DNA from 2 places in the Bacillus luti genome. Region 1 is predicted to be linked to the other one. Evidence: a T-box and tRNA genes for the amino acid it is inferred to sense, from the RefSeq annotation. Region 1 holds a T-box; the other holds one or more tRNA genes.

The links. The T-box of region 1 lies ahead of tyrS (tyrosine--tRNA ligase). A T-box ahead of a tRNA ligase gene usually reads a tRNA of that ligase, here a tRNA-Tyr.
Region 2: it has a tRNA-Tyr gene. The T-box ahead of tyrS (tyrosine--tRNA ligase) is inferred to sense a tRNA for this amino acid. The anticodon was not compared.

What each region holds. Positions count from the first base shown of each region.
Region 1 covers NZ_CP040336.1:325,213-341,034, forward strand. Annotated here, with positions in the region: gene EUC40_RS01605 (endonuclease/exonuclease/phosphatase family protein) at 1-274, shown strand, start outside; gene EUC40_RS01610 (DUF4077 domain-containing protein) at 302-1,804, shown strand; gene EUC40_RS01615 (SET domain-containing protein) at 1,971-2,366, shown strand; gene EUC40_RS01620 (hypothetical protein) at 2,928-3,524, shown strand; gene EUC40_RS01625 (DUF3986 family protein) at 3,545-3,826, shown strand; gene EUC40_RS01630 (hypothetical protein) at 3,961-4,014, opposite strand; gene murB (UDP-N-acetylmuramate dehydrogenase) at 4,386-5,303, shown strand; T-box leader at 5,401-5,616, shown strand; gene tyrS (tyrosine--tRNA ligase) at 5,668-6,930, shown strand; gene EUC40_RS01645 (NAD(P)/FAD-dependent oxidoreductase) at 7,121-8,299, opposite strand; gene EUC40_RS01650 (DUF1641 domain-containing protein) at 8,344-8,784, opposite strand; gene EUC40_RS01655 (winged helix-turn-helix transcriptional regulator) at 9,219-9,563, opposite strand; gene EUC40_RS01660 (MFS transporter) at 9,937-11,100, shown strand; gene EUC40_RS01665 (aldo/keto reductase) at 11,117-11,956, shown strand; gene EUC40_RS01670 (thioester domain-containing protein) at 12,068-12,991, shown strand; gene EUC40_RS01675 (putative mucin/carbohydrate-binding domain-containing protein) at 13,568-15,822, shown strand, end outside.
Region 2 covers NZ_CP040336.1:4,959,736-4,975,557, reverse strand. Annotated here, with positions in the region: gene truA (tRNA pseudouridine(38-40) synthase TruA) at 1-384, shown strand, start outside; gene rplM (50S ribosomal protein L13) at 537-974, shown strand; gene rpsI (30S ribosomal protein S9) at 996-1,388, shown strand; gene EUC40_RS25070 (YbaK family protein) at 1,551-1,979, shown strand; gene cwlD (N-acetylmuramoyl-L-alanine amidase CwlD) at 2,046-2,759, shown strand; gene EUC40_RS25060 (Mrp/NBP35 family ATP-binding protein) at 2,904-3,971, shown strand; gene gerD (spore germination protein GerD) at 4,028-4,645, opposite strand; gene kbaA (KinB signaling pathway activation protein KbaA) at 4,784-5,395, shown strand; gene pdaB (polysaccharide deacetylase family sporulation protein PdaB) at 5,523-6,287, opposite strand; gene EUC40_RS25040 (hypothetical protein) at 6,458-6,676, shown strand; rRNA gene EUC40_RS25035 (16S ribosomal RNA) at 6,902-8,453, shown strand; rRNA gene EUC40_RS25030 (23S ribosomal RNA) at 8,600-11,521, shown strand; rRNA gene rrf (5S ribosomal RNA) at 11,613-11,728, shown strand; tRNA gene EUC40_RS25020 (tRNA-Asn) at 11,738-11,812, shown strand; tRNA gene EUC40_RS25015 (tRNA-Thr) at 11,817-11,889, shown strand; tRNA gene EUC40_RS25010 (tRNA-Glu) at 11,914-11,988, shown strand; tRNA gene EUC40_RS25005 (tRNA-Val) at 11,994-12,069, shown strand; tRNA gene EUC40_RS25000 (tRNA-Tyr) at 12,086-12,169, shown strand; tRNA gene EUC40_RS24995 (tRNA-Gln) at 12,235-12,309, shown strand; tRNA gene EUC40_RS24990 (tRNA-Lys) at 12,315-12,390, shown strand; tRNA gene EUC40_RS24985 (tRNA-Gly) at 12,396-12,467, shown strand; tRNA gene EUC40_RS24980 (tRNA-Ala) at 12,478-12,550, shown strand; partial or broken gene EUC40_RS24975 (glycerate kinase) at 12,668-13,814, shown strand; gene rocF (arginase) at 14,024-14,917, shown strand; gene cdaA (diadenylate cyclase CdaA) at 15,165-15,822, shown strand, end outside.

The sequences.
Region 1 (15,822 bases):
ATTAAGCGATCCGAAGTTTGTGAAAGAGCGTCCGGAATGGTTAGTAGAATTGCCGAAAGATTTTACTGACGGGGGATTTAAATGGGCTGTAGATCCATCTGTTATGACTGTGAGAGATGATGTGAAGAAATATGTAGCAGGTGAAAACTTTGTTACGATTATTGATGGCTTTATCGTTTCACCGAATGTGGAGATTGTAAATGTGCAAGGGAAAGATTTAAAGTTTGAAAATAGTGATCATAACCCAGTGAGTGCGGTATTTAAGCTGAAGTAATTAAGTGCAGAAGGTGGGACTTTATATATGGAGTGGTTAAAGAAAACTTGTTTTTCTAACCTTGAGAAAGAATCACAGAAAAATCATTTATTGCTGTTTATTACGCTCTGTAGTTTCTTTCTTGGAATAATCGCGATTGGGTATTACGGATATATTTTTACAGAGAGGGCAATAGCATTTTGGGTTTGTGGCATTTCTGTTGTTGTATTTGGAACGCTGCTTACTTTTATAGCAAGCATGGAAGCGATGTATAAATATATCATGACATTTATGTTGCTTATTATGTCTTTCATTATGGTACAAGCTTTTAATGAAAGCCCGGCTGTATTTCAAATGGTTTACTTTACATTAGCAGTTTCACTTATTTATTTAAGTGAACGTCTCGTTATCATTCTTGGCGGAGTGGCGGTTGTTATTACATTTATTCTTTGTAGTTATTGGCCGGAGCAATTTTTTGCTTATACAGCGGCATCTGAAGCTGCAAACTTCGCAAGCTTGTTAGCGATTGTAACAATCGCAATGTGGGGCGTAACGAAGATTGGCTCTAATCTGCTAGCTCGTTTAAGTGATGAGAAGCAAGAAGTAATGAGGAAAGCTCAGGAGCTAGAAGAGACTCAAAGACTTATTGAGGAAACGGTTGTAAAGTTAGATAGTAATTTCAATCATTTAAGACAAAATATGAATACATCAATGGAGTCGATGAGTGAAATTAATTTCGCTTTTGAAGAGGTAGCAGTTGGCACTCAATCACAATCAGAGATGATGCATCGTTCAGTAGAAGTATTGAATGATATGGAGGGGAATATTGAACAAATCATTTCTCAAGTAAGAAATGCGTCGATTCATTTTGATGAAAGCTTAGAAATTTCAAAGGGTAGTGTACATACTTTACGAAATTTTGAAGCGAATATGAGAAGTTTAAATGATGTTGTTTCACAATCAGGAATTATATTTAGAGACTTAATGATGCAATCGAAACAAATTAATGAAATTGTAGATGTAATAACGAATATTTCAAGTCAGACGAGTTTGCTAGCTTTAAATGCAAATATTGAAGCTGCAAGAGCAGGCGAGCATGGAAAAGGATTTGCTATTGTAGCGAATGAAGTATTAAAGCTTGCTGAGGAATCGAATCGTTCTGCAGGAAGAATTCAAGGGATTTTGAAGGAGTTTAGTAATCAAGCAAGTAAGGTAGAAGTGCAGGTAGAGAAATCAGAAAGAGTACAAGAAGAATGTAATGAAATGTTAGCAAGCGTTTTAACAAACGTAACGGATTTAGGAAAGTTTATTGATGCAATTAATGATGTAATGAGAGAGATTGTCGGTCATCAAGAAAGTTTCCAAGTTAAAACGACGAATATCGTAAAGGATGTTACACATGCTTCTCATGTAATTCAGCAAACTTCTGCGGCTACAGAAGAAGTGTTAGCAAGTGTGGAAGAAGAAAAACATCGAAATGATATATCAGTGAAGACATTACATACTGTTAGCGAGCAAGTGAAGTTATTAGAAGATATTTTAGAAAAGTAATATCTCTTGAAAAGGGCACACTATGTGTGCTCTTTTTTCAGTTAAACGAAGACTTGCTCGGATTTTAATTGCTTTTCTGCTCGTTTTCTGCCAAGCTTAAGGAGATAAAATTCAGCTAATAGCGGAATTAAAATACTTCAAAGAAAGAATTAAATAGGTGACGCATATGATCGAAGTTAAGACTTCTGAACTTAGTGATGGAGAATTTAATAGAGGTGTATTTGCAACTCGTGATATTAAAAAAGGTGAGTTGATACACGCAGCGCCGGTTATCTCTTATCCGAATGAACAGCATGAACACATTGAGAAAACATTACTTGCTGACTACGCATTTGAGTATGGGATTAATCATACGGCAATCCTTTTAGGATACGGTATGTTATTCAATCATTCATATACACCGAATGCGACGTATGATATTGTCTTTGAGAATCATACATTTAACTTCTATGCTTATAAAGATATAAAAGCGGGAGAAGAAATCTTAATCAATTATAATGGTGAAGTGGATAACGATGAGCTGTTATGGTTTGATAAGGAAAAAGAAGAGAACGAAAAGTAATATAAAGAGTTTGGAAAGAGCACATTCTGTGGGATGTGCTCTTTTTTATGGCGTGTCCAGTCAGCTGGTGGAGAAATCCTACGATTGAGCCCTGTGATAAAGTAATTTTTCTGTTTATAGAAATGGGAGAGTATTTAGGAGTATACAGAGCCAAGAAATACACTATATTTACAACTAAATGATATGGTGAAAGGCTTAAATTTAACCTTACAACGATTTAAAAATTACTATATCCCATCTCCAATGGGGTAAAGGTGGATTGGTAAAATTGATTGGTATGTCTTAGAATGGTTTGCACTAACATCTCCCTAAAGATACAGCATTGTATCTTTAGGGAGATGCTTTATTAGCTTTATAGTATAGAGGAAGAGATTTTTAGTTAATTTATTTTTAATCTTATTAAGTTATTATTTTATACAAATTAATAATAACAAATTCGGACTTTTATTTTCAGTCTTGTTAGAAAATTTTGTTTATTTTATTCTTTAATAGTGAGAAATAATAGGAAATGTAAATTTTAGCTATTTCTCATTATTATAAGATTTGAGAGGAGAACGGTAGATGAGAATTATAGCTGGGATACTTTCTTTCGTGTTAATGTTTAGTTTTGCATTGCCATCATTTGTTGATGCAACTGTTGAATTAAATGATGATACGATTGTCGAAGAATATGTTCCTGAAGAAGATGGTGGCATTGATTTATCTAATGTCGATGTTTCTAACTTCGATTTTGAAAAATTTGAGAATGAATATGATTTTTTAGTAACTGATCCTGTATTTTTACAATTAGAAGGAGAACTAAGTAAACCAAGAGTTGAATATGTTATTGAAAAAAATCCTCTTACAGGTGAATTAATAGTTAAACAAGAAATATTACCAGCTCTTGTTATCGGAGCATTAAGGGTTTTAACTTCAAAAGTAGGCAGAACAGCTGCCGATAAAGGTTGGAAGATAGCAAGACCATATGTACAAAAAGCATTAAACGCACCAAGTAAATATATCCTTGAAGGACCATCTGGAACAAAAATTATTCAAGTAAGATCTAAAGCTACGAAACAAGTTATATTTAGGTTAGATTATGGCCCGGTATATCATAAAGGACCATATTTACATTATCATGTTCCACCAAATTTAAATGATCATCATATTATTTGGTAAAGAGGAGGTTATTTCATATTATGTGTAACTATGAAACACACCAGCATATGCATATAGGCTATTATGAAGATGGTTATGATTTAGAAGTCACTGCATATAAAAAAATAAACAAACCTATTTGGGATGTATTTATTGAAGAGTATGAAGCGGGTTTTTTATATGAATTTGCTAGCAAACATAAATTAGGTGAATATTTTACTGGATGCGGTTTAAAAATATTTACAATAGATGACAAAGATGCTACTGAAGAACAATCTAGATTAATTTTTGAAAAGTGGTTAAAAACTAATAACATTGTTTAAAAATTGGTTTATCTTTATTCCACTAATCAAAAAGGTAGAAAAGTATACTTTTCTACCTTTTTGTAGTTTATATACAAACCTTACCAAAACTTCTAACACGGCTTTTTCTTCTCTTTCGCAACTGCCACTTCATCTTAAAATTCCTTCGTTAAATCCTTTGATTCCTGTATCTCACTTAGTATCTTCATGAGAGTCTTATCTCCCGCTTTCAATCGATTTTCTTATATGTCATAAACAAAGTAAAGATTACAAAAAAATACCACTTTCTTTTCGTATGGTATAGTAAGATACTGAGGGATAGTGTTTTGTAAAAGTGATATATTTTACAAATTGTTGTCTTTCTGATTACATGTCAAGTTTAGTGGTCCATTTGGGTTGCTTTATTATGCAATATATATTTTAATATGAGTGGCACCTCTTATAAATTAAGAGGTTTATAGGTGTCTCGAATTGATTTTGGGTACACTGTATCCACCACTTTAGGTTCGTTCATGTATGTGGGGATATTATGGGCCCGTATAACGGGATAAAAAGAATATAGAAATAGAGGAATCGTAAAATGAATATGCAAGAGGTTTATGAATATTTAAGTACGGTATTGCCTGAAGGTCATGTGAAAAAAGATGAAATGTTAAAGAATCATACGCATATTAAAGTTGGTGGAAAAGCAGATGTGTTCGTTGCGCCGACAAATTATGATGAAATTCAAGAAGTTATTAAATATGCGAACGAATATAATATTCCAGTTACGTTTTTAGGAAATGGATCGAATGTCATTATTAAAGACGGTGGAATTCGCGGGATTATAGTAAGCTTAATTCACATTACAGGTGTGACTGTAACAGGAACAACGATTGTAGCACAGTGTGGTGCAGCAATTATTGATGTATCACGTATTGCATTAGACCATAATTTAACGGGTCTTGAGTTTGCTTGTGGTATTCCAGGTTCAGTTGGCGGAGCGTTATATATGAATGCTGGTGCTTACGGTGGTGAAGTATCGTTCGTATTAACAGAAGCTGTTGTAATGACAGGGGATGGAGACTTACGTACTTTAACGAAAGATGAGTTTGCATTTGGATATCGTAAGAGTGTATTTGCTAACAATCATTACATTATTCTTGAAGCGAAGTTCGAACTTGAAGAAGGTGTACGTGAAGAAATTAAAGAGAAAATGGATGATTTAACGTTTAAGCGTGAATCAAAACAACCTCTAGAATATCCTTCATGTGGTAGCGTATTTAAGCGTCCACCAAATAACTTTGCTGGCAAATTGATTCAAGAATCAGGACTACAAGGTAAGCGAATTGGTGGAGTAGAAGTTTCTTTAAAACACGCTGGATTTATGGTGAATGTTGATAACGGAACAGCACAAGATTACATCGATTTAATTCACTTCGTACAAAAGACAGTTGAAGAGAAATTTGGTGTGAAGTTAGAGCGCGAAGTAAGGATTATTGGAGAAGATAAACAATAATGAAATACGTATGAAAATGCGAATTATTTCAAAATAATATTTGGGTATTGTTGACAATTTGTTTTCAATTCAATATAATGGCTAATAATTTAACAAATAACATACGTTGAAAGAGCCCAGTAGCAGTTTGTCACTGTTAACGAGAGAGCTAGGGGTTGCTGGAACCTAGCACAAACAAACTTGCGAATTACACTCTGGAGTATCTTAGGTAATGCTAAGCGGATTGGCAATCGATATTATTGCTAAGAGTGGTATGAATAGCTATGCTATTTATACAAACTGGGTGGTAACACGGTAAATAATCGTCCCTATGTCATAGACATAGGGACTTTTTGTTTTTAAAAAATAAAGGGGATGACAAAAGATGAATATTATTGATGAATTAGAATGGCGCGGCGCTGTGAATCAGCAGACGGATGAAGCAGGTTTACGTAAGCTAGTAGAAGAGAAAAAGATTTCACTATACTGCGGAGTTGATCCGACTGGTGATAGTATGCATATCGGACATTTAATTCCGTTTATGATGATGAAGAGATTTCAGTTAGCGGGTCATCACCCTGTTATTTTAATTGGCGGAGCAACTGGAACAATTGGTGATCCAAGTGGACGTCAATCAGAGCGTCAGCTTCAAACGTTGGAAGTCGTTCAGCATAATGTGGATGCGTTAACAGCACAAATGAAAAAGCTATTTGATTTCGGCGGGAATAGCGAAGTGAAGATGGTAAATAACTACGACTGGACACATGAAATCAACATTATCGAGTTTTTACGTGATTACGGGAAAAACTTTAGTATTAATAGCATGTTAGCGAAGGATATTGTCGCAAGTCGTTTAGATACGGGAATTTCTTTCACTGAATTCACGTACCAAATCTTGCAGGCGATGGATTTCCATCATTTATACACGAAAGAAGATGTTCAACTGCAAATTGGTGGTAGTGACCAATGGGGAAATATTACGAGCGGTTTAGATTTAATTCGTAAGTTAGAAGGTCATGAGGCGAAAGTATTTGGACTAACAATTCCGTTATTATTAAAATCAGATGGCACGAAGTTTGGTAAATCAGCAGGTGGTGCGGTCTGGCTTGATCCTGAAAAAACAACACCGTTTGAATTTTACCAGTTCTGGGTGAATACAGATGATCGAGATGTCGTTAAATACTTGAAATACTTTACATTCTTAACGAAAGAGCGTATTGATGAATTAGCAGCGAAGGTAGAAACAGAGCCTCATAAACGTGAAGCACAAAAAGTATTAGCGGAAGAAATGACGAAGTTCGTTCACGGAGAAGAAGCATTCCTGCAAGCTGTGAAAATTACAGCAGCATTATTTAGCGGAGATATTAAATCGCTAACAGCTGATGAAATTGAACAAGGTTTTAAAGAGATGCCAACATTCCAGTCTTCAAAAGAGACAAAAAACATCGTAGAGTGGCTAGTTGATTTAGGAATTGAGCCATCTAGACGTCAAGCACGTGAAGATATTAATAATGGCGCTATTTCTATGAATGGTGAAAAAGTAACAGATGTGGGTACGGATGTTACTGTAGAAAATTCATTCGATGGAAGATTTATTATTATCCGTAAAGGGAAGAAGAACTACAGCCTTGTGAAGTTAGGAGAATAGTTTGTGTGAAAGGATGGGAGTAGGAAGAATACTTCCATCTTTTCGTATACACAATTTGGACATAAAATAATCAGTAAATTTAGATAATTAAAAGGGTTATATTATTCTTCTGCCGAATAAATAAGTTAGAGAAAATTACGGATAAAAATAGCCCGAACCATGCCGGGCATGATTCGGGCTTATATTCAGATTAGTAAGCTAAGCTGAATAGACCTTTAATGTGTGATAAGTAACGAACGTTACTTGCTTCTTTCATTAATGATGCTGGTAAGCCTTTAAGTGGAGTATTGCTTGCTCCGATTGTAGCAACAGCATCTTTACGTCCTAGACTAGCAAGTGTTCCAGAGTTTACAGGTGCGAACTCTTCGAATGCTTTGCCTTCTAGTGCTGCGTATAAGTTGTATCCAATTAACTCACCCATTTGCCAAGCGATTTGTGCAGTTGGTGGGTATGGACGTCCGTCTGGAGCGAAGACAACAGCGCTGTCTCCAGCAACGAATACGTCTTTGTGAGAAGTAGATTGTAGGTATGCATCAACTGTTGCACGGCCACGGTTTACTTCAAGACCTGATTCACCGATTAATGGGTTACCTTGTACGCCGCCCGTCCAAACGAATGTGTTAGCAACAAGTTTTTGACCGTCTTTCAAGTCGATTTCATTGCCAGCAACGTTTGTTACAGGAAGACCAGTTAAGAATGTAACGCCGCGTGCTTCTAAGCTAGTAGTTGCACGTTCGATTAAGTGGTCTGGTAATACTGGAAGGATTTTTGGACCTGCTTCAACAAGAAGAAGTTTAACTTCTTTTGGATTTACGCCGTGGCTTTTTGCAAGTTTAGGCATAATGTCAGCAAGCTCACCAACTAGCTCAACACCAGTTAATCCGCCACCACCGATTACGATTGTAGCATCAGCTTCGTTTTTCGTTTTCGCGTATTCACGAATACGGTCTTCAACGTGTTTGTAGATTTTGTTTGCATCAGCAGCAGATTTTAATACCATGCTGTTTTCTTCTAGTCCTGGAATACCGAAGTAAGCAGTTTTACTTCCTAAAGCAACTACAAGTGCATCGTAAGATAAAGTAGTGCCACCAGCTAGTTTGATTTCTTTACTATCAACAGAGAATGACTCAACTGTTGCGATTTTAAGATCGATATCTTTACCTTTGAAAAGCTTTGTAAGTGGCATTGCAATTGCTTGCTCAGCAACGTTACCAGCTGCAAGGCGGTGTAGTTCAGTGATGATTTGGTGTGTTGGGTATTGGTTAATCACTGTAACTTGTGCTTCTGATTTGCTGTAATATTTACGTACGTTTAAAGCGGCAAGAAGACCGCCATAACCAGCGCCTAAGATGACAATTTGTTTTGACATAGTATGATATCCCCCGTCTTTACTAATTGTTGTTATAAGTTAAATTATTTATTGTTACGTTCTGCACTAATTTGAAGATATGCGTTCACAAAGCGGAACATTTTTTGTGCTTGTGGATCTTTTAGTAATTTTAATAGACCGAATAGGCCGATAACTTCATTACTTTCGTCAGCACGATCTTTCGCTTCGATTGCAGTTGCAGCCATGCTTTTCACTGTATCTTTTACAGGTTCTACAAGCTCTGTGATTGCACCAACAGTGTCGCTTTTTAATACTTCATCAGTAGCAACAGTTTGAGCAAAGTCATAAGATTTAGTTAAAATGTTAACAAGCTCAGTTAATTTTGGAAGCTGTTCTACTAGTGTTGTTAATGATTCTTGTACCTCAGGTTTTAACAACTGATCAAGTACATCAAGTTGTCCTTGGCTAGCAGAAATTTGTACAGTTTCTTGTTCTGGCTTTGTTTGAGTCATAGTTTCTGGCATCTCCAATTCTCCTTTACGATAGCAATACTCTTTTTTTGATAAGTAAGATAGTAACCGTTTACGAAACTTTATACAAAGTTTCACAAAGCACAATAAAATGCCTTTAAATTTATGATAGCAAATTAGCTGAAATCATAAATCTAAAACCATAACGTCTTACCTATTATTTATGAACTGTCCGATACATGGCTTGTCCGCATAATGGAAAAGCTCCGTTACCGGAAAGTGTATATAATATATATCTTATATTATATACTATATACACCTATGTTAACATAAAAATGATTCCTAATTATTTGATAGTAAGTGTATAACCTAGTACTGACAAGGTGTGAAAGCGTATAAAATATTTTGTTTGAATTAGAAATGTACATATATATAAAGAAAAAAAGGAAAAAATGAACAAATTCATGTTCGTTTTTTCCTTTTTCCTATTATTCACCTTCTGCAATTAGCATTGATGTGGTACCTTCTTTTTCAAGATGGCATTCGCCCCAAGTACAAAGAGAATCAAGAATCGATTCTAAAGACCAACCGTAGTCTGTAAGAGAATATTCTACTTTTGGCGGGACTTGGTTGTATACTTTTCTTTGAATAACACCGTCGTCTTCTAATTCACGTAATTGTTGTGTTAACATTTTTTGTGTAATACCAGGCATTAAACGTTTTAGTTCACTCGTTCTCTTTGTACCTTTTGTTAAGTGACAAAGAATAACAACCTTCCATTTGCCGCCGATAACTTCTAAAGTCGCTTCTACAGGAATATTGTATTTCTTCATATAAAACCCTCCTTTTGTGAGTAAAGTAAGCCAAATTATACAAATGTTACTTTTTAGTACCTATAGCACTTTAAAGTACGTACTTTTTATCATGTTAAATATGTTTCATAATAGCACATGTAAGAGGCAAATGAGTAGTACGGTACCGAAAAGTGACTATGTTACTTTTTAGTGCCTATCGTACTTTAAAGTGCGTTCTTCAAAAAAGGAATGAAACCATTCATAATAGCATTTGTAGAGATTAAATATATTTTTTAGAAGATAAAAGGGCCTTTTTATCGCACTATTATGATTGGATTTCTTGTAATAAGGAGGAATTCAATTGAGTTCATATACAGTACCGTCTTCGGAAGTTCAGACGAATCGAAGAAGTATGTTTGCTTTATTAGCACTAGCAATTAGTGCGTTTGGGATTGGTACGACCGAGTTTATTAGTGTCGGTTTACTACCATCTATTTCGAAAGATTTAAATGTTTCGGTTACAACAGCCGGTTTAACTGTTTCCTTATATGCGTTAGGAGCAGCAGTAGGAGCACCTGTTTTAACAGCGTTAACGGCAAGTATGTCGAGAAAGACATTATTAATGTGGATTATGGTTATTTTCATTATTGGTAATGGCATTGCAGCAGTAGCAACAAGCTTCACTATATTAATTATCGCAAGGATTGTAGCTGCGTTTGCACATGGTGTGTTTATGTCGATAGGATCTACAATTGCGGCTGCGATTGTACCAGAGAATAAACGTGCTAGTGCTATTGCGATTATGTTTACTGGATTAACAGTTGCGACTATTACAGGTGTGCCAATTGGAACGTTTATCGGTCAACAATTTGGCTGGAGAGCGTCATTTATGGCGATTGTTGTAATTGGAATTATTGCTTTTATCGCGAATAGCATACTGGTCCCATCTAATTTAAAAAATGGTGTACCTGTATCGTTTCGTGATCAATTCAAACTAATTAAAAATGGAAGACTGTTACTTGTTTTCATTATTACTGCACTTGGATACGGCGGGACATTCGTAACATTCACGTATTTATCACCGCTATTACAAGAAGTAACAGGATTTGAAGCAAGTACGGTTACCATCATTTTATTAGTGTATGGAATCGCAATTGCGATAGGGAATATGGTCGGCGGAAAATTATCGAATCATAATCCGATTCGAGCGTTATTTTACATGTTCTTTATCCAAGCGATTATATTATTTGTTTTAACATTTACGGCGCCATTTAAAGTAGCTGGATTAATCACAATTATTTTCATGGGACTATTCGCATTTATGAATGTTCCAGGGCTACAAGTATATGTAGTTATATTGGCAGAGCGCTTTGTTCCAAGTGCGGTTGATGTTGCTTCAGCAATTAATATTGCCGCATTTAACGGAGGAATCGCTTTAGGTTCTTATATAGGTGGCCTTGTAACGAATTCATTAGGATTAATTCATACTGCTTGGGTAGGCGGCCTTATGGTAGTAGCCGCTGTTATTTTAACAGCGTGGAGTATGACATTAGAAAAAAGAGATCAAGTAAAATAAAAGGAGAGAAAATAAAATGAAAAACTTACAAAGTAAAGCAGTATTAAATAATGGTGTAGAAATGCCTTGGTTCGGTTTAGGTGTATTTAAAGTAGAAGAAGGACCAGAACTTGTAGAAGCTGTAAAAGCAGCGATTAAAGCAGGATACCGCAGCATCGATACAGCTGCAATTTACGGAAATGAAAAAGCTGTAGGTGAAGGAATTCGTGCAGGTATCGAAGCAACTGGTATTTCAAGAGAAGAGTTATTCATCACTTCAAAAGTGTGGAACGCAGATCAAGGATATGAAGAAACAATTGCTGCATACGAAGAGAGCTTAAAGAAATTAGAACTAGATTATTTAGATTTATTCCTTGTTCACTGGCCTGTAGAAGGAAAATATAAAGATACATGGAGAGCGCTAGAAACACTTTATAAAGAAAAGCGCGTACGTGCAATTGGTGTAAGTAACTTCCAAATCCATCACTTACAAGATGTAATGAAAGATGCGGAAATCAAACCAATGATTAACCAAGTAGAATACCACCCTCGTTTAACACAAAAAGAACTACAAGCTTTCTGTAAAGAACAAGGTATTCAAATGGAAGCATGGTCACCACTTATGCAAGGGCAATTATTAGATAATGAAACATTACAAGCAATTGCTGAGAAACACGGTAAAACAACAGCACAAGTGATTTTACGTTGGGATCTTCAAAACGGAGTAATTACAATTCCAAAATCAACGAAAGAACACCGCATTATTGCAAATGCTGATGTATTTAACTTTGAATTAACAAAAGAAGACATGGAAAAAATCGATGCGTTAAACCAAAATCACCGCGTTGGTCCAGATCCTGATAACTTCGATTTCTAAGATTACAGTAAGAAAAAAAAGGGTGCTTTTATGCACTCTTTTTTTGTGCATAAAAATAGTTTCTAAATAAATACTACTTAGTATTAAGTTTGTTATTAAGGGGCTGTAAACATGAATATAAAGCAATCGTTCAAACTTTTAGCTATGTTTTTAAGTGTCTTATTTGTATTATTCCCACTTCAAAAAGCATTCGCAGAAGTTATGGACCATACAAAGTATCAAATGGATTGGAGTTATAGTAAGTCTAAGAAGAAACCAATCCGAACAGAGCTTATTAAAACGGCAGATGGCAAAATTGCTTTTTGCTTAAATGTAGATTTGAAATCTCCAAGCGGCCAAGATTTACCGGAAATGGGGAAAGTGGATATTAATGTGTACCGTGTACTATTGAATGGATATCCACAAAAGAGTCCACAAGAATTAGGTGTTTCTGATTGGAGAGATGCACATTACGCAACGCAGCTTGCGGTGTGGAATGCATTGAAACAAATTGATATTAACGATTTAGATTTCCGTAATAAAAATGTAGAAAAAGTAACGAAAGATATAGTTGCAAAAGCAAATGCTAGTGAAGAGTTGCAAGAAATTACGATGAGTGTAGTACCATCAGAAGAACAACAAGCAGTATTAAAAAATGATTTCTTTGAAACAGGTTTATATACAGTAGAAACAAATGCAAAAAGTGGTACGTATAAAGTTCAAGCAACTGGTGCACCACAAGGAGCGAAGTTTGTAAATGAAAAGGGCGAAGCAAAAACTGAATTTAATGTGGGCGAGAAATTCCGCATTTTAATTCCGAAACAAACACCAGCAGGTGGATTTAGTTTTAAAGTAATAGGGAAATTAACGAAGCTACAAGGGATTGCACATAAAGGTACACCGACAATTCAAAATGCAGTTGTATTACTTGAGCGTAGTGAAGAAAAAACAAGTCCTGAGTTATCAGTGAGTTGGAAAAAAACACATGGTCATGATCATAATAATAAACCACATACTCCAAATGAACCGCATAAACCGAATCAATATAAAAGATAAAGCATTGGCCTTGCCAATGCTTTTTTATGTATATGAAGAGTAATATTATATTATAAAAATAATAAACGGTTAATTTAATAGGAAAAAGACTGTATAAGCAGTGTAAACTTTATTTAGGAATAATTTAAATATAATAAAATCCGAACGTTACGATTAATAGATTAAATTCACAAAATTGTAACATTATTCTGATTGGAAGTGCTATCAAACAAAGTGTAAAGCGTGTACAATTCAGTTGGAAAAACTACCTATAGATGGTCATATATGAAGAAAATGTAAGATTCTATCGTTGTTTTTATTTTTAGATGTATAGATGACAAGACTAAAAAGTATCTTTTATTACTCTCTTTTTATGTATGAAGAGAACTCATCACAAGTAGAAAAGTGGGGAGGACATAATACATAAAAATTTTACAATGTAGGAAAGCGAATACATGGGGAGGAATGCGGTAGTAATTGATACAGGTGCGCGAGGTATTAGTCTATTCTATAAATGTTTTTATAAATATAATAGGATTTTTCATTAAATGAATATATAGGATGGTTTGTCTAAAAACAGGACAGGGGACACAGATTATGTCAAAGAAGAAAAAGAGTAGGGTATTAGTAGCTGGTATATGCATATCTACATTATTATCACCAGTAACTTTCGAAGCATCGAAAGGATATGCGGCACCTTTGGAAGAAGTTAAAGGTGGGAATTTAGAAGAGAACAAATTTGAGCAAAGGACGTTTCAGGTACCTGGAAAAGGGGATATAGACAAGGAAACGGAACGATTAAAGGTAACTTTTGACCTTTCTGTTAATGAACCGACTGGAATTTATGCAGCGCCAGATGAAGAAATTACAATTGAAATAAAAGGAACACAGTCTATTCAAGCTTTCATAGGAACGAGATCTTATGATGAAAAGGCGCCTGAAAAATTCAATTTAAAACCTGGGAAAAACGTTATTTCATCGCCAAGAGGTGGTATTTTATATTTTTATAATATGAATAACGAAGGTGAGGTCACTGCTTCAGTTACGAAGGGTGGTAGTCATTTTCCTTTGTTTATTTTAGGTAAGCATATGAAAAAAGATTGGGATGAAATGTTAAAGAAATATAAAAATCCTTATGCGGTCGAATTAAAAGGTGAGAGAAGTTTAATTACTGCTAGTCCGAGCTCTATACAAAAGTTTATGAAAAACACCAATCCGACAGAGTTAATGAAATTACATGATAAAATTATTCGAATAGAAAATGCAGTAGCTGGTTTATCAGAGGATGGAATCGGACTTGCGAAATCTCCAAAGCATTATGTTCAGTTTGTTGAAAAACGGAATCCTGCTGAAGGGGACTTTATGTTTGCGACAAATTATCATACAGGGTATATTCCAAGCGCAATGAATAGAGTGTTGGATTCAGAGGTACTCGAAAAGGATGGTTGGGGACCATGGCATGAAGTTGGACATCTACATCAGCAAAGTCCTTGGGATTGGGATGCTGTTGGAGAAGTGACAGTCAATATTTATTCTTTAGTGGTGCAAAAAGCATTAGGAAATGAAATAGAAATGGACGAGCACTATGAAAAGTCATTCGAGTACTTAGAGAAACCTATAGAAGAAAGAATAATTGATGAATTTGATCCTCTTACAATGTTTTGGCAATTAAATGTGGTTTACGGAGAACATTTTTATCCGAAACTGCATCAAGCTTATCGTATGTTAACTAAGGAGGAATTGCCTACTTCTGATGAAGAGAAAAAGCAAATGTTTGTTTATATGACATCAAAAGTGGCAGGACAAAATTTAGTTCCTTTCTTTAAAGAATGGGGATTAACTCCAAGTGATGAGACTAGAGAAAAAATAGAAAAATTAAATTTACCTAAATTAGAAAAAGAAATATGGAAAGCTACAGATAGTAACGATATTCGTGAAAAGCAAGTTGAAGCGTACGTAATTCCATACGGTGAACCATCAAGTGAGTTACAAAACCTTTTAGTTGGTACGGATTTTGATAAAGAGCAAGCAGGGAAACTTGTTCAAAATTTAGGTGAGAATGTAAAAGTAACAGGTAAGATTATATGGCCTAAATTAGAGAATGGAAAACAGGAAGTATTAGTAGAAATTGAGGATAATAAAGGGAATAAGAATGTAATAATTGTTCCAGTCAACGCTCGTTATGAGGATGCTATGGTAGTTAAAGGTTTTGGTAATGAAGTGAATTCTGTTATAACACTTCTTCATAATGAAAAGAAAATTGATGTTGATTTCAGTGTTAATGAGCTCCATTATCGATTTAAAAATGAAAAGTATGTAGAAATTACAGTATACGATAAAGAAGGTAATCAAAAGAAAAATATTTCTGTAGAGGGACAAGAAAGTTCAAAAAAAATTGCTGCGGAATTGAAAGAGATTGAATTCCAATATGGAGACGTTGTCAAAGTATTTCATGCGGAACCGGATCGTTTTAGTTGGTATAAAAACGACAAACTGGTAAATCCTGCTGAGAATAGAAATAAAAAAGAAAAGTTTTTCAAAATCACTCCACAAGGTTTTGAATTGAAAAATAGTTTGCACGAAGTAACAGCAGTACCACAAACGGTAGTAGTCGGAGCAGATACTGAAAAATTAGATGCAAAAAACTTTGTCCAAGTAAAAGATGGAGAAGTAGTAGGGTTTGTGGAGAAGCCAACTGCAACGAAAATCGGAAAACAAACAGTAAAAGTAGAAACGAAAGATCGTTTCGGGAATAAGCAAGTGACAGAAGTGCCATTAGAAGTGACGTATGGAGATAGCATGGCATATGTAGGATACAACAATGACATTGCTTCAATAGTAACGTTAAAGCA
Region 2 (15,822 bases), 570 kb from region 1:
GCGGATGTATTCCGTAGAAATTACGTATATCAATATCCATATCCACTCGAAATCAACTCGATAAGAAAAGCGATCCCGTATTTTATTGGGACGCATGATTTCACTTCTTTTTGTTCGGCAAAAACTGACAAAAAGGATAAAGTGAGAACAATTTATGAAATTGAGCTAATTGAGCAAGATGATGAATTAATTTTTCGTTTTGTAGGTAATGGATTTTTATATAATATGGTCAGAATTATTGTTGGTACGTTACTGAGCGTAGGGCAAGGAAAGCTTGATCCTGATAGCATTCCAGAGATTCTCGCGAAACAAAATCGTCAGTTTGCTGGAAAGATGGCTCCAGGTCATGGGCTTTACTTATGGCAGGTAAACTATAACAACTAATCCTGGTGTAACATTTGCTTGACATTAGAAACTCAAAAGTATATCATAACATATGGTATTGTTTCTAAAACCACGATTAGCCCCGGAAGGAAATCGTGTTTAAGATAAACAATAGATTTTTTCTATGGAAAAGATAACGAGGAGGGAAACACATGCGTACGACTTTTATGGCAAAAGCTAACGAAGTTGAGCGTAAATGGTATGTGGTTGATGCTGAAGGTCAAACTTTAGGTCGCCTATCTACGGAAGTAGCATCTATTTTACGCGGTAAAAACAAACCTACATTTACACCACACGTTGACACGGGTGATCATGTAATTATTATTAACGCTGAGAAAATTCATTTAACAGGTAATAAATTAAACGATAAAATTTACTACCGTCACACTAACCACCCAGGTGGACTTAAGCAAAGAACAGCTCTAGAAATGCGTACAAACTACCCTGTACAAATGTTAGAGCTTGCAATTAAAGGCATGCTTCCAAAAGGACGCTTAGGCCGTCAAGTTTCTAAGAAACTAAACGTGTATGCTGGAGCAGAGCATCCACACCAAGCACAAAAACCAGAAGTTTACGAACTTCGCGGATAATCAATTAAAGGAGGGCTTACTTTGGCACAGGTTCAATACTATGGCACTGGACGTCGTAAGAGTTCAGTAGCGCGCGTACGCCTAGTTCCAGGCGAAGGACGCGTTATCATTAACGGTCGTGATTTTGAAAACTATATCCCATTTGCTGCATTACGTGAAGTAGTGAAACAACCTCTAGTTGCAACAGAAACTTTAGGTAACTACGATGTACTTGTAAACGTAAATGGTGGTGGATACACTGGTCAAGCTGGTGCTATTCGTCACGGTATTTCTCGCGCTTTATTAAAAGCTGATCCAGAATACCGTCTAACACTAAAACGTGCAGGTCTATTAACTCGTGACGCACGTATGAAAGAGCGTAAAAAATACGGTCTTAAAGGCGCACGTCGTGCACCTCAGTTCTCAAAACGTTAATTTTTGCGAACTACAAACCCCAACCATTTTGGTTGGGGTTTTTTTATGTTTCATTCCTCTTTTATAATTTTTGTTGCTTGGAATATTTTAGTGCTATCCGCTCGCGTATGCTTCTTCTCTAGAAGTTTAGACTAATACGTAGTAGGGAGGTTTATAAGTACTATGAATGTCATTGTCAGCTTACAAGAAAAACAAAAAGAAAAGCAGTTGAAATATGAACGAAAGATGCTGCGGGAATTATCATTAAAAACATTACGTTCAAATATTAGAGATGCCTTTCAGATGCAGGAGCTTCATCGTCAGTATGAAGATTACTGCATTGAATTAGGGATAGAATCGTATTTATTAGGAGCAAGATATAGTAAATTTGGTTATTATGGTGAATCGTTCTTTGACGTGAAATATAGAGCTTTAGAAGAAGAGCAACAATTAACAGAAACACTATTTCAATTTTTAACGAGCATGACTATGCGAGAAATTAAGTTACAAGATGAGGAATTACTTTTTGAATCTTGCCAGCAGTTTATCGGCTTATGGTGGCAGGAAGGATATGAAAAAGGTGAAAGAAGATATCGATTAAAGCTTCATTAAGACAAGCATAAACTTTCCTCTTGTCCCATATAAGTAATTAGAGGGACTAGCTGGAGGAGGAAAGGTATGAAGAGAATTCGAATTATCTCTTTTGCACTCGCTGCGGTTGTTTTGTTTTTTTTAGTTAGACAAGAGTTTCAAATTACAAAATCGTGGCGAGCTTGGAATTTACCCTTATCAGGGAAAGTAATTGTACTAGATGCTGGGCATGGTGGGCCAGACGGAGGAGCTGTTGGTGGAAAGGATATTATAGAAAAAGATATTACACTTGAGATTACAAAGAAAGTACAAGATTATTTACAAGAACAAGGTGCGTTAGTTATTTTAACGCGTGAGGGAGACTATGATTTAGCTCACAAAGATACAAAGTCCTATAGTAGACGTAAAGCAGAGGATTTAAAAAAGCGTGTAGAGATCATTAATAAACCTGATGTAGACTTTTTTGCAAGTATCCATTTAAATGCTTTAACAAGTAGTGGATCGAAAGGCGCACAAACGTTCTACTACCGTTCGTTACTTGAAAATGAGCGTGCTGCGAAATTTATACAAGCTGAATTGAGAACGAGTTTAGAAAATACGAATCGTTCCGCTAAAACGATTTCTCATGTGTACTTATTAAAGCATGCGAAAACACCAGGTGCTTTAATTGAAGCAGGCTTTTTATCGGATGTGAACGAAAGGTATATGTTGAATTCGGAGAAATACCAACAGAAGGTAGCTGCGGCTATATATCGTGGTATATTACGTTATTTCACGGAAAAAGGAAATCCTCCAGAATAAGGAGGATTTTTTTGAGTTTCTCTCGTTAACGAAGTTTTCCGAAAATATGTTATACTGGAAATGTAAACGCATTTATTTCAGGAATGAAAAGAGATATATTTAATTAACATTATGTTATTTTGCATACAGGGGGCTGGGCTAATTATGGTAACAAAAGAGCAAGTAGTGGAAGCGTTAGAAGGGATTGTAGATCCGTTTTTACATAAAACGTTAAAAGAAACAGGGGCAATTAAAGAGGTAACAGTCAAACCTGATAAGGAACATGTAAGTGTTAAAATTGCAATCGTAAAAACTGGTACAGCAGAACAAATGCAATTGCAATCTGGAATTGTAAAGTTAGTAAAAGAACTAGGAGCAGCAACAGTTGGGCTTCGCTTTGCGGAATTCACAGAAGGGGAATTAGCTCAGTTTGCACCAGAACAAGAAGAAGAGCAAACGGAATCTTTATTGTCACCAAACTCAAAAACGACATTTTTAGCAGTGGCGAGTGGAAAAGGTGGAGTGGGAAAATCAACGGTTTCTGTTAACCTTGCAATTGCTTTAGCTCGTCTAGGAAAAAAGGTTGGTATTATTGATGCGGATATTTACGGTTTTAGCGTACCGGATATGATGGGGATAGAAAAACGTCCTATCGTAAGAGGCGATAAAATCATTCCAGTAGAGCGTCTAGGTGTAAAGGTAATCTCAATGGGATTCTTTGTAGAAGATAATGCACCGGTTATTTGGAGAGGGCCAATGCTTGGGAAGATGTTAAATCACTTCTTCACAGAAGTAGAATGGGGCGATTTAGATTATTTAGTATTAGATTTACCTCCAGGTACAGGTGATGTTGCGCTAGACCTACATTCGATGTTACCGGCTTGTAAAGAAATTATTGTAACGACGCCTCATCCAACAGCTGCATTCGTAGCAGCACGTGCTGGAGCAATGGCTTTACGTACAGAACATAGTATTCTTGGTGTTGTTGAAAATATGGCTTATTTTGAAAGTAAAGTAACTGGAGAGAAAGAGTATGTATTTGGAAGAGGTGGAGGAGATAAATTAGCTACAGAACTCCAAACGGATGTACTTGGCCGAATTCCACTCCAACAACCTGATTGGAATAAAGAAGACTTTGCACCGTCAGTATATGAAGATACACATACAACGGGTCTTATTTATCGTACGATAGCTGAGACAGTGATTGACAAAACAGCTGTCGCGCAAAAGTAAAGTAATAATGAGTGGATGATACATATATCGTCCACTCATTATTATAGTTATTATTTTTACTGCTGTTCCTTATTCCCATCTTGGGAACCACCTTCACCGCCTGCTTCTTTTTTATCAGACCCGCCTTTTTCAGCTTTTTGCACACCTTTACTAATGATGTCAATCATCTTGGCCTGGAAGAGAGGGCTTTCAGCGGTTTCTGTTAGTACTTGTTGTAAATATTGACGGTATTCTTTACTTTTCATTGTTTGCAGCATCATTTTTTCTACTTCAGGGTTCTTCATAATTTCTATAACACCTGATTGGTATTCAGGATCTTTTAGGAGAGTTTTCATTAAGTTTGTCTGTTCTTTCCCCATACTTTTAGCAAATTTCGATGAGAACTCAGGGTCTTTAAAGAGCTTTTCCCAGAATTGTTGCCCTTTGTCGGATACCATTGCATCTTCAATCGTTTTCTTTACTACTGTTTCATCTAGTATGAGTGCTTGTTTCATTTTTTCATCTGTTAATACATCTTGAATGGCTTTCTTTCCTTGGTCGGTTTTTAAAATATCAATAATCATTTTCTTCGTTTGATCATAATCTAGTTCGGATTTAGCTTCTTTTTCTTGTGCACATGCTACAAGTGCGATAAATAGAAAAGAAGAAATCAAAACGAGTAGCATCCGTTTCATAAATTCGAACTCCTTTCAACACAGTTCTCTTTTTTAATATAAATATCTTTAAGGAATTTATACATGAACATGGCTAGCTTTTTGAAATTGTCATTGATACAATTTAATTAGAAATATACGAATAATGGGGGATGTGTTGTGAATAGCCGCAAGTGGGTACGCCTATTTTTAACGACGTTGTTTCTTGGTGGAATTAGTACGGTCTTTATCGGGTTTGTTTTAGAGTGGGACGAGTACGCTAAATTTTTTCAAAATTTCGACGTTAAGGAGATTCTAGCGATTTCTTTCTGGTTAATGGGAGTAGGATTTATTTTTAGTGTTATAAGTCAAATGGGGTTCTTTGCATATTTAACAATCCATCGTTTTGGACTTGGGATGTTTCGTTCATCCTCTTTATGGAATGCAGTACAACTCTTCTTTATTGCATTTGTATTATTTGATTTTGTGTATTTAAGATCTGTACTGATTGCAAATGGAGAGGTTTCATTAGGGAATAACATACTTGTTGCTGGGGTGTTATTTGTGTTTGGAGCGATTGTTGCTTATGTAAAAAGTAAAGAAACGAATAAAAAAGCATTTGTGCCCGCCCTGTTCTTTATGGTTGTGGTAACAATTCTTGAGTGGGTACCGGCGCTTCGGATTAATGACACAGATTGGTTGTATTTAATGGTTATACCACTTTTATTATGTAATGCATATCAGTTACTTATATTACATCGTTTAATTGGAAGAGCGAGTAAAACTGTTTAATTAAGAAAATTATCTTTGGTTTTTACGTAGTGGTAGTTATATTACTGTGAATATCAGGATAGAAAAAAGCTCTATTATCTTTTATTAAGATAATAGAGCTTTTTATGTGTGAAGGGTAGTAGGGACATTACTTTACATCTTCACTTTTTGTACTTGTGTTGGAAATAAGTTGTGAAACGGATATTTGTTCATATCCATCACTCTTTAACTTTTGCAGAAGTAGTGGTAAAGCTTTATTTGTTTGGAGGGCAGAGTCGGATGCGTGTAATAAGACGATATCTCCACCTTTTAAATTATTAGAGACGGTCGAAACGATATTATTTACACCTGGGTTTTTCCAATCGTTCGAATTATTACTCCAGTGAACGATAGTATATCCGAGTGATTCAGCTATTTTAAGTGTTGCTTTGTTAAAGTCGCCACTAGGTGGACGTAATAGCTTGACTTGTTTCACGCCGAGTTTCGTAAAAACATCTTGTGCACGCAAAAGATCTCTTCGTATTTCATTTGTCTCTAGAGAAGTGTAGGACGTGTAATTATAGCCCATACTACCGATTTCATGTCCATCTTTCAGGATGCGTTCAACAATATCAGGGTGTCTTTCTGCCCATGCAGCAGAAAGGAAGAAGGTTGCATTCTTAATATCTCTTTCTTTAAGTGTATCAAGGATTGGAATAGCTTTTTTGTCTCCCCAACTAATATCAAACGTGAATGCAACTTGTTTTTTAGCCGTGTCTCCTTTGTAAATTACCTTAGGTCCTGTAGCTGTTGAAAAAGCAGACTCATGTGAATATGTTTTTAAAAAGAGAAGCCATGCTGTAAATAAGGAAAGTATTACTATTAAGCTAATGTGTTTAAAAGTTCTTTTACTCGTAATAAAAAAGAAAAACATAATATTACGCCCCTTTGTCCAATCCTTTTCAGTTACATATATGCTTAAAATATAAAAAAGAGAACAAGTGATTAACATCGTAAGTAGTGGATATAATGAATGAGAGGATTTTGATAAGTGAAAATGAGCGGAACGTTTATTGCCCCGTAAGGGATTATTGAGGTGATGATTTGCTTGGGATTATGTTGACGAAAGAAGAGAGAAAAGAAATGGAGTACATATTGAAGAGAGAGTTAGAGGAACTTTTATTTGATTTTGAAGATGAGCGTATTCATGACGTTGTAAAAAAAGCGATGGAAGAAAGATATAAAATCGTTTTTTGTTTATTTCGGAGAGTCGCTAATGCAGAGGAATGTATTCGTTATGTGAGAAAAAGAAGTTTTTATTAAAAAGTGTTGACGTTAATAGTTAATGTATGATAAATTAATAACCGTCGCTGATGCAGAAACGCAGAAAACGACAAAAAAGAAATTGAAAAACTTAGTTGACATTGAAAAACGAAAATGTTAACATAAGGAAGTCGCAAATGAGCGACCAAGTAGTTCTTTGAAAACTGAACGAAACAAACAACGTGAAACGTCAATTTTTATTTTTAGATGCTAGACAAACTAACTTTATTGGAGAGTTTGATCCTGGCTCAGGATGAACGCTGGCGGCGTGCCTAATACATGCAAGTCGAGCGAATGGATTAAGAGCTTGCTCTTATGAAGTTAGCGGCGGACGGGTGAGTAACACGTGGGTAACCTGCCCATAAGACTGGGATAACTCCGGGAAACCGGGGCTAATACCGGATAATATTTTGAACTGCATGGTTCGAAATTGAAAGGCGGCTTCGGCTGTCACTTATGGATGGACCCGCGTCGCATTAGCTAGTTGGTGAGGTAACGGCTCACCAAGGCAACGATGCGTAGCCGACCTGAGAGGGTGATCGGCCACACTGGGACTGAGACACGGCCCAGACTCCTACGGGAGGCAGCAGTAGGGAATCTTCCGCAATGGACGAAAGTCTGACGGAGCAACGCCGCGTGAGTGATGAAGGCTTTCGGGTCGTAAAACTCTGTTGTTAGGGAAGAACAAGTGCTAGTTGAATAAGCTGGCACCTTGACGGTACCTAACCAGAAAGCCACGGCTAACTACGTGCCAGCAGCCGCGGTAATACGTAGGTGGCAAGCGTTATCCGGAATTATTGGGCGTAAAGCGCGCGCAGGTGGTTTCTTAAGTCTGATGTGAAAGCCCACGGCTCAACCGTGGAGGGTCATTGGAAACTGGGAGACTTGAGTGCAGAAGAGGAAAGTGGAATTCCATGTGTAGCGGTGAAATGCGTAGAGATATGGAGGAACACCAGTGGCGAAGGCGACTTTCTGGTCTGTAACTGACACTGAGGCGCGAAAGCGTGGGGAGCAAACAGGATTAGATACCCTGGTAGTCCACGCCGTAAACGATGAGTGCTAAGTGTTAGAGGGTTTCCGCCCTTTAGTGCTGAAGTTAACGCATTAAGCACTCCGCCTGGGGAGTACGGCCGCAAGGCTGAAACTCAAAGGAATTGACGGGGGCCCGCACAAGCGGTGGAGCATGTGGTTTAATTCGAAGCAACGCGAAGAACCTTACCAGGTCTTGACATCCTCTGAAAACCCTAGAGATAGGGCTTCTCCTTCGGGAGCAGAGTGACAGGTGGTGCATGGTTGTCGTCAGCTCGTGTCGTGAGATGTTGGGTTAAGTCCCGCAACGAGCGCAACCCTTGATCTTAGTTGCCATCATTAAGTTGGGCACTCTAAGGTGACTGCCGGTGACAAACCGGAGGAAGGTGGGGATGACGTCAAATCATCATGCCCCTTATGACCTGGGCTACACACGTGCTACAATGGACGGTACAAAGAGCTGCAAGACCGCGAGGTGGAGCTAATCTCATAAAACCGTTCTCAGTTCGGATTGTAGGCTGCAACTCGCCTACATGAAGCTGGAATCGCTAGTAATCGCGGATCAGCATGCCGCGGTGAATACGTTCCCGGGCCTTGTACACACCGCCCGTCACACCACGAGAGTTTGTAACACCCGAAGTCGGTGGGGTAACCTTTTTGGAGCCAGCCGCCTAAGGTGGGACAGATGATTGGGGTGAAGTCGTAACAAGGTAGCCGTATCGGAAGGTGCGGCTGGATCACCTCCTTTCTATGGAGAATTGATGAACGCTGTTCATCAATATAAGTTTCCGTGTTTCGTTTTGTTCAGTTTTGAGAGAACTATCTCTCATATATAAATGTATGTTCTTTGAAAACTAGATAACAGTGTAGCTCATATTTTTTAATTTTTAGTTTGGTTAAGTTAGAAAGGGCGCACGGTGGATGCCTTGACACTAGGAGTCGATGAAGGACGGGACTAACGCCGATATGCTTCGGGGAGCTGTAAGTAAGCTTTGATCCGAAGATTTCCGAATGGGGAAACCCACCATACGTAATGGTATGGTATCCTTATCTGAATACATAGGGTAAGGAAGACAGACCCAGGGAACTGAAACATCTAAGTACCTGGAGGAAGAGAAAGCAAATGCGATTTCCTGAGTAGCGGCGAGCGAAACGGAACATAGCCCAAACCAAGAGGCAAGCCTCTTGGGGTTGTAGGACATTCTATACGGAGTTACAAAGGAATGAGGTAGACGAAGCGACCTGGAAAGGTCCGTCGTAGAGGGTAACAACCCCGTAGTCGAAACTTCATTCTCTCTTGAATGTATCCTGAGTACGGCGGAACACGTGAAATTCCGTCGGAATCTGGGAGGACCATCTCCCAAGGCTAAATACTCCCTAGTGATCGATAGTGAACCAGTACCGTGAGGGAAAGGTGAAAAGCACCCCGGAAGGGGAGTGAAAGAGATCCTGAAACCGTGTGCCTACAAATAGTCAGAGCCCGTTAATGGGTGATGGCGTGCCTTTTGTAGAATGAACCGGCGAGTTACGATCCCGTGCAAGGTTAAGCTGAAGAGGCGGAGCCGCAGCGAAAGCGAGTCTGAATAGGGCGTTTAGTACGTGGTCGTAGACCCGAAACCAGGTGATCTACCCATGTCCAGGGTGAAGTTCAGGTAACACTGAATGGAGGCCCGAACCCACGCACGTTGAAAAGTGCGGGGATGAGGTGTGGGTAGCGGAGAAATTCCAATCGAACCTGGAGATAGCTGGTTCTCCCCGAAATAGCTTTAGGGCTAGCCTTAAGTGTAAGAGTCTTGGAGGTAGAGCACTGATTGGACTAGGGGTCCTCATCGGATTACCGAATTCAGTCAAACTCCGAATGCCAATGACTTATCCTTAGGAGTCAGACTGCGAGTGATAAGATCCGTAGTCAAAAGGGAAACAGCCCAGACCGCCAGCTAAGGTCCCAAAGTGTGTATTAAGTGGAAAAGGATGTGGAGTTGCTTAGACAACTAGGATGTTGGCTTAGAAGCAGCCACCATTTAAAGAGTGCGTAATAGCTCACTAGTCGAGTGACTCTGCGCCGAAAATGTACCGGGGCTAAATACACCACCGAAGCTGCGGATTGATACCAATGGTATCAGTGGTAGGGGAGCGTTCTAAGGACAGTGAAGTCAGACCGTAAGGACTGGTGGAGTGCTTAGAAGTGAGAATGCCGGTATGAGTAGCGAAAGACGGGTGAGAATCCCGTCCACCGAATGCCTAAGGTTTCCTGAGGAAGGCTCGTCCGCTCAGGGTTAGTCAGGACCTAAGCCGAGGCCGACAGGCGTAGGCGATGGACAACAGGTTGATATTCCTGTACCACCTCTTTATCGTTTGAGCAATGGAGGGACGCAGAAGGATAGAAGAAGCGTGCGATTGGTTGTGCACGTCCAAGCAGTTAGGCTGATAAGTAGGCAAATCCGCTTATCGTGAAGGCTGAGCTGTGATGGGGAAGCTCCTTATGGAGCGAAGTCTTTGATTCCCCGCTGCCAAGAAAAGCTTCTAGCGAGATAAAAGGTGCCTGTACCGCAAACCGACACAGGTAGGCGAGGAGAGAATCCTAAGGTGTGCGAGAGAACTCTGGTTAAGGAACTCGGCAAAATGACCCCGTAACTTCGGGAGAAGGGGTGCTTTCTTAACGGAAAGCCGCAGTGAATAGGCCCAAGCGACTGTTTAGCAAAAACACAGCTCTCTGCGAAGCCGTAAGGCGAAGTATAGGGGGTGACACCTGCCCGGTGCTGGAAGGTTAAGGAGAGGGGTTAGCGTAAGCGAAGCTCTGAACTGAAGCCCCAGTAAACGGCGGCCGTAACTATAACGGTCCTAAGGTAGCGAAATTCCTTGTCGGGTAAGTTCCGACCCGCACGAAAGGTGTAACGATTTGGGCACTGTCTCAACCAGAGACTCGGTGAAATTATAGTACCTGTGAAGATGCAGGTTACCCGCGACAGGACGGAAAGACCCCGTGGAGCTTTACTGTAGCCTGATATTGAATTTTGGTACAGTTTGTACAGGATAGGCGGGAGCCATTGAAACCGGAGCGCTAGCTTCGGTGGAGGCGCTGGTGGGATACCGCCCTGACTGTATTGAAATTCTAACCTACGGGTCTTATCGACCCGGGAGACAGTGTCAGGTGGGCAGTTTGACTGGGGCGGTCGCCTCCTAAAGTGTAACGGAGGCGCCCAAAGGTTCCCTCAGAATGGTTGGAAATCATTCGTAGAGTGCAAAGGCATAAGGGAGCTTGACTGCGAGACCTACAAGTCGAGCAGGGACGAAAGTCGGGCTTAGTGATCCGGTGGTTCCGCATGGAAGGGCCATCGCTCAACGGATAAAAGCTACCCCGGGGATAACAGGCTTATCTCCCCCAAGAGTCCACATCGACGGGGAGGTTTGGCACCTCGATGTCGGCTCATCGCATCCTGGGGCTGTAGTCGGTCCCAAGGGTTGGGCTGTTCGCCCATTAAAGCGGTACGCGAGCTGGGTTCAGAACGTCGTGAGACAGTTCGGTCCCTATCCGTCGTGGGCGTAGGAAATTTGAGAGGAGCTGTCCTTAGTACGAGAGGACCGGGATGGACGCACCGCTGGTGTACCAGTTGTTCTGCCAAGGGCATAGCTGGGTAGCTATGTGCGGAAGGGATAAGTGCTGAAAGCATCTAAGCATGAAGCCCCCCTCAAGATGAGATTTCCCATAGCGTAAGCTAGTAAGATCCCTGAAAGATGATCAGGTTGATAGGTTCGAGGTGGAAGCATGGTGACATGTGGAGCTGACGAATACTAATAGATCGAGGACTTAACCATATAATATGTAGCAAATGTTATCTAGTTTTGAAGGAATATATGTTTAAATTTCTTCTTGACATTTCCTTGGAAATGTTGATAATGATAAAAGTCTGGTAATGATGGCAGAGAGGTCACACCCGTTCCCATACCGAACACGGAAGTTAAGCTCTCTAGCGCCGATGGTAGTTGGGACCTTGTCCCTGTGAGAGTAGGACGTTGCCAGGCTAATATTATTCCGCAGTAGCTCAGTGGTAGAGCTATCGGCTGTTAACCGATCGGTCGTAGGTTCGAGTCCTACCTGCGGAGCCATTATGCTTCCATAGCTCAGCTGGTAGAGCACTTCCATGGTAAGGAAGAGGTCACCGGTTCAAGCCCGGTTGGAAGCTTGGGAATAGGTTTAAAACTTTTTTGGCCCGTTGGTCAAGTGGTTAAGACACCGCCCTTTCACGGCGGTAACACGGGTTCGAATCCCGTACGGGTCACCACTTTTGGAGGATTAGCTCAGCTGGGAGAGCACCTGCCTTACAAGCAGGGGGTCGGCGGTTCGATCCCGTCATCCTCCACCATATATATTTAAATGTCGGAGGGGTAGCGAAGTGGCTAAACGCGGCGGACTGTAAATCCGCTCCTTCGGGTTCGGCAGTTCGAATCTGCCCCCCTCCACCATTTTCTTTAAAATAACCTGAGAGGGTTTATTTTTTTGAAAAGATAACCATACTAGTAAATATTAATGGGCTATAGCCAAGCGGTAAGGCAACGGACTTTGACTCCGTCATGCGCTGGTTCGAATCCAGCTAGCCCAGCCATTTACGAGCCATTAGCTCAGTTGGTAGAGCATCTGACTTTTAATCAGAGGGTCGAAGGTTCGAGTCCTTCATGGCTCACCATTTTCGCGGAAGTAGTTCAGTGGTAGAATACAACCTTGCCAAGGTTGGGGTCGCGGGTTCGAATCCCGTCTTCCGCTTAATTACTAAGGGGCCTTAGCTCAGCTGGGAGAGCGCCTGCCTTGCACGCAGGAGGTCAGCGGTTCGATCCCGCTAGGCTCCATCTAAATAGAGAAAGCTTACATCATATGATGTAAGCTTTTTTTGTGTTTAAAAAGACAACCTTCGTATTTGTCGTTTACAATGAAGAAAATGTAAAAATAAAGGGTGAGGGATAATTGTGAAAGTTGTCATTGCATCTGATTCATATAAAGAAAGCTTAAAAGCTATTGAAGTATGTGAGGCCATTGAAAGAGGTTTTAGAGAAATTTTTCCTAAAGCAGAGTATGTAAAAATGCCAATTGGAGATGGAGGAGAAGGAACGGTTGATTCACTTGTGGATGCTACAGGGGGAAGAATTATATCACTTCATGTGACAGGACCGCTTAGAGAACGTGTACAAGCCTTTTACGGTATGTCTAAGGATAATAAAACAGCGTTTATTGAAATGGCAGCAGCATCAGGATTACAACACGTTCCGATTGAAAAAAGAAATCCACTTATTACAACGACAAAAGGGACAGGAGAACTTATATTTACATGCGCTAGAACAAGGGGCTGAGCATATTATTTTGGGGCTCGGAGGAAGTGCGACAAATGATGGTGGAGCAGGTATGTTGTCCGCTTTGGGAGTCAGGTTTATAAATGGAGAGGGGGAAGTTATAGAGCCATCTGGAGGAACATTACATTCGATTGCAACAATTGATTTTTCGCGAATGGATTCACGTTTAACACATATAAAGATAGAAGCGGCATGTGATGTAGACAATCCGTTAGTTGGAATAAGGGGAGCATCTTTCGTATTTGGGAGGCAAAAGGGTGCGAATCTAGAGATGATGAAAGAGCTAGATGAGAATTTAAAGCATTATGCGAATATCCTTAAACAATACTTATCTTGCGACGTATCTAAAATGGCTGGTGCAGGAGCTGCAGGAGGAATGGGAGCAGCTGTTATTGCAGTGTTAAAGGGAAACTTGCGGAGGGGAATTGAAATTGTATTAGATTATACAAACTTTGATAAGCATATAGAAGGTGCGGATTTAATTATAACTGGTGAAGGTAGAATAGATGAACAAACAGCATATGGAAAGGCCCCTGTAGGTGTTGCGGAGCGCGCGAAACATTTTCATATTCCTGTGATTGCTATTGGAGGATCTGTATCTCCGAATTATTCGGCAGTTTACGAAAAAGGAATCGATGCAGTATTTAGTGTTACATCGAGTCCGATGACATTAGAAAAAGCATATAAAGTAGCAGAAGAGAATATCGAAATGACAGTGAAGAATATTGCAGCAGTGTGGAAAATAGCATCGAAAAAACACTTCTAAATGTAGGAGTGTTTTTTATTATTATTTAATAATAGTAATGGTAGTTGTTTCACTAAGTTAATTTTATACATATAATAGTCTTAAAATTTGGATTCTTCCTTCAGTATAAGTGAATAAAATGTATATCCATGCAGAAAAATGTTGAGTTGAGTCAGACTATATAAAAGATTTAAAATATTTAGTGAAGGCATAAAAGGGGGATACTATCTATGAAAAAAGAAATCTCGGTTATTGGAGTTCCAATGGATTTAGGACAGATGCGTCGCGGGGTTGATATGGGACCGAGCGCGATCCGTTATGCAGGGGTAATTGAAAGAATTAAAGAAATTGGATATGACGTTAAAGATATGGGAGATATATGTATAGAGAGAGAAAAAGAAGTAGATGAAAATACAAAGTTAAGAAACCTTACACAAGTTGCAACTGTATGTAATGAATTAGCGAGTAAGGTGGATCATATTATAGAAGAAGGTCGTTTTCCACTTGTATTAGGCGGTGACCATAGTATTGCTATCGGTACGCTAGCTGGTGTAGCGAAACATTATAAAAATTTAGGTGTTATTTGGTATGATGCACACGGTGACTTAAATACTGAAGAAACTTCACCGTCTGGAAATATTCACGGTATGTCACTTGCAGCAAGTTTAGGTTACGGACATCCCGCACTTGTAGACTTATACGGAGCGTACCCAAAGGTGAAGAAAGAGAACGTTGTAATTATCGGTGCACGTGCATTAGATGAAGGAGAAAAAGACTTCATTCGCAATGAAGGCATTAAAGTATTCTCAATGCACGAGATTGATCGTATGGGTATGACAGCTGTTATGGAAGAAACAATTGCGTATTTATCTCATACGGATGGTGTTCATTTATCATTAGATTTAGATGGTCTTGATCCTCATGATGCACCAGGAGTTGGAACACCTGTAATTGGCGGTTTATCTTATCGTGAAAGTCACTTAGCGATGGAGATGTTAGCAGAAGCTGATATTGTTACATCTGCTGAGTTTGTTGAAGTAAATACAATTTTAGATGAGAGAAACAGAACAGCAACAACAGCAGTTGCTTTAATGGGTTCTTTATTCGGTGAAAAACTAAAATAAATGTAAGAAAAGCAACTGAGAAGTTGCTTTTTTTATTTGAAAATAGGCGTATAATTATGATTTATATTATACTGTACGATAAGAATGTTTGACATCTTACCAATTAAACTAAAGGGGGCTGTTTGTAATTGTTGTTTGTTTCATGTATGGTATAATTAACTAGTTGTTGGAAATACATACAGATAGAGCATAAAACAATATTTCAATATATGGATAGAATTGCTCGTAAGTAGGAGGAAGGGTTAGCATGCCTTTTGAAGATACGACCATTTTGAAATATCTTAGTACGGTATTAGATATTGCCGTTGTATGGTTTATTATATATAAGCTAATTCTTATAATCCGAGGGACAAAAGCTGTTCAACTTTTAAAGGGGATTACAGTTATTATTGTCGTTCGGATGATTAGTATTTTCCTTGGATTGCATACGCTTTATTGGTTAACTGAACAAGTATTAACGTGGGGATTTTTAGCCGTTATTATTATCTTTCAACCAGAATTGCGAAGGGCACTTGAGCAGCTAGGACGCGGGAGTTTATTTTCGCGTGTTGGGGCTCATGAAGATGATGAACCTGAAATGGTTGCAACAGCGGTAGCAAAAGCGACGGAATATATGGGAAAACGTAGAATTGGTGCATTAATTACTTTGTCAAAAGAGACCGGTATGGGCGATTATGTAGAAACGGGTATTCCGCTAAATGCAAACGTATCATCGGAACTACTCATTAATATTTTCATTCCAAATACGCCTCTTCACGACGGAGCAGTAATTATGCAAGGAAGTACCATTAAAGCAGCAGCATGTTATCTTCCGTTATCGGAAAGTCCGTTTATTTCTAAGGATTTAGGAACTAGGCATCGTGCTGCAATGGGAGTTAGTGAAGTTACTGATAGTATTACAGTAG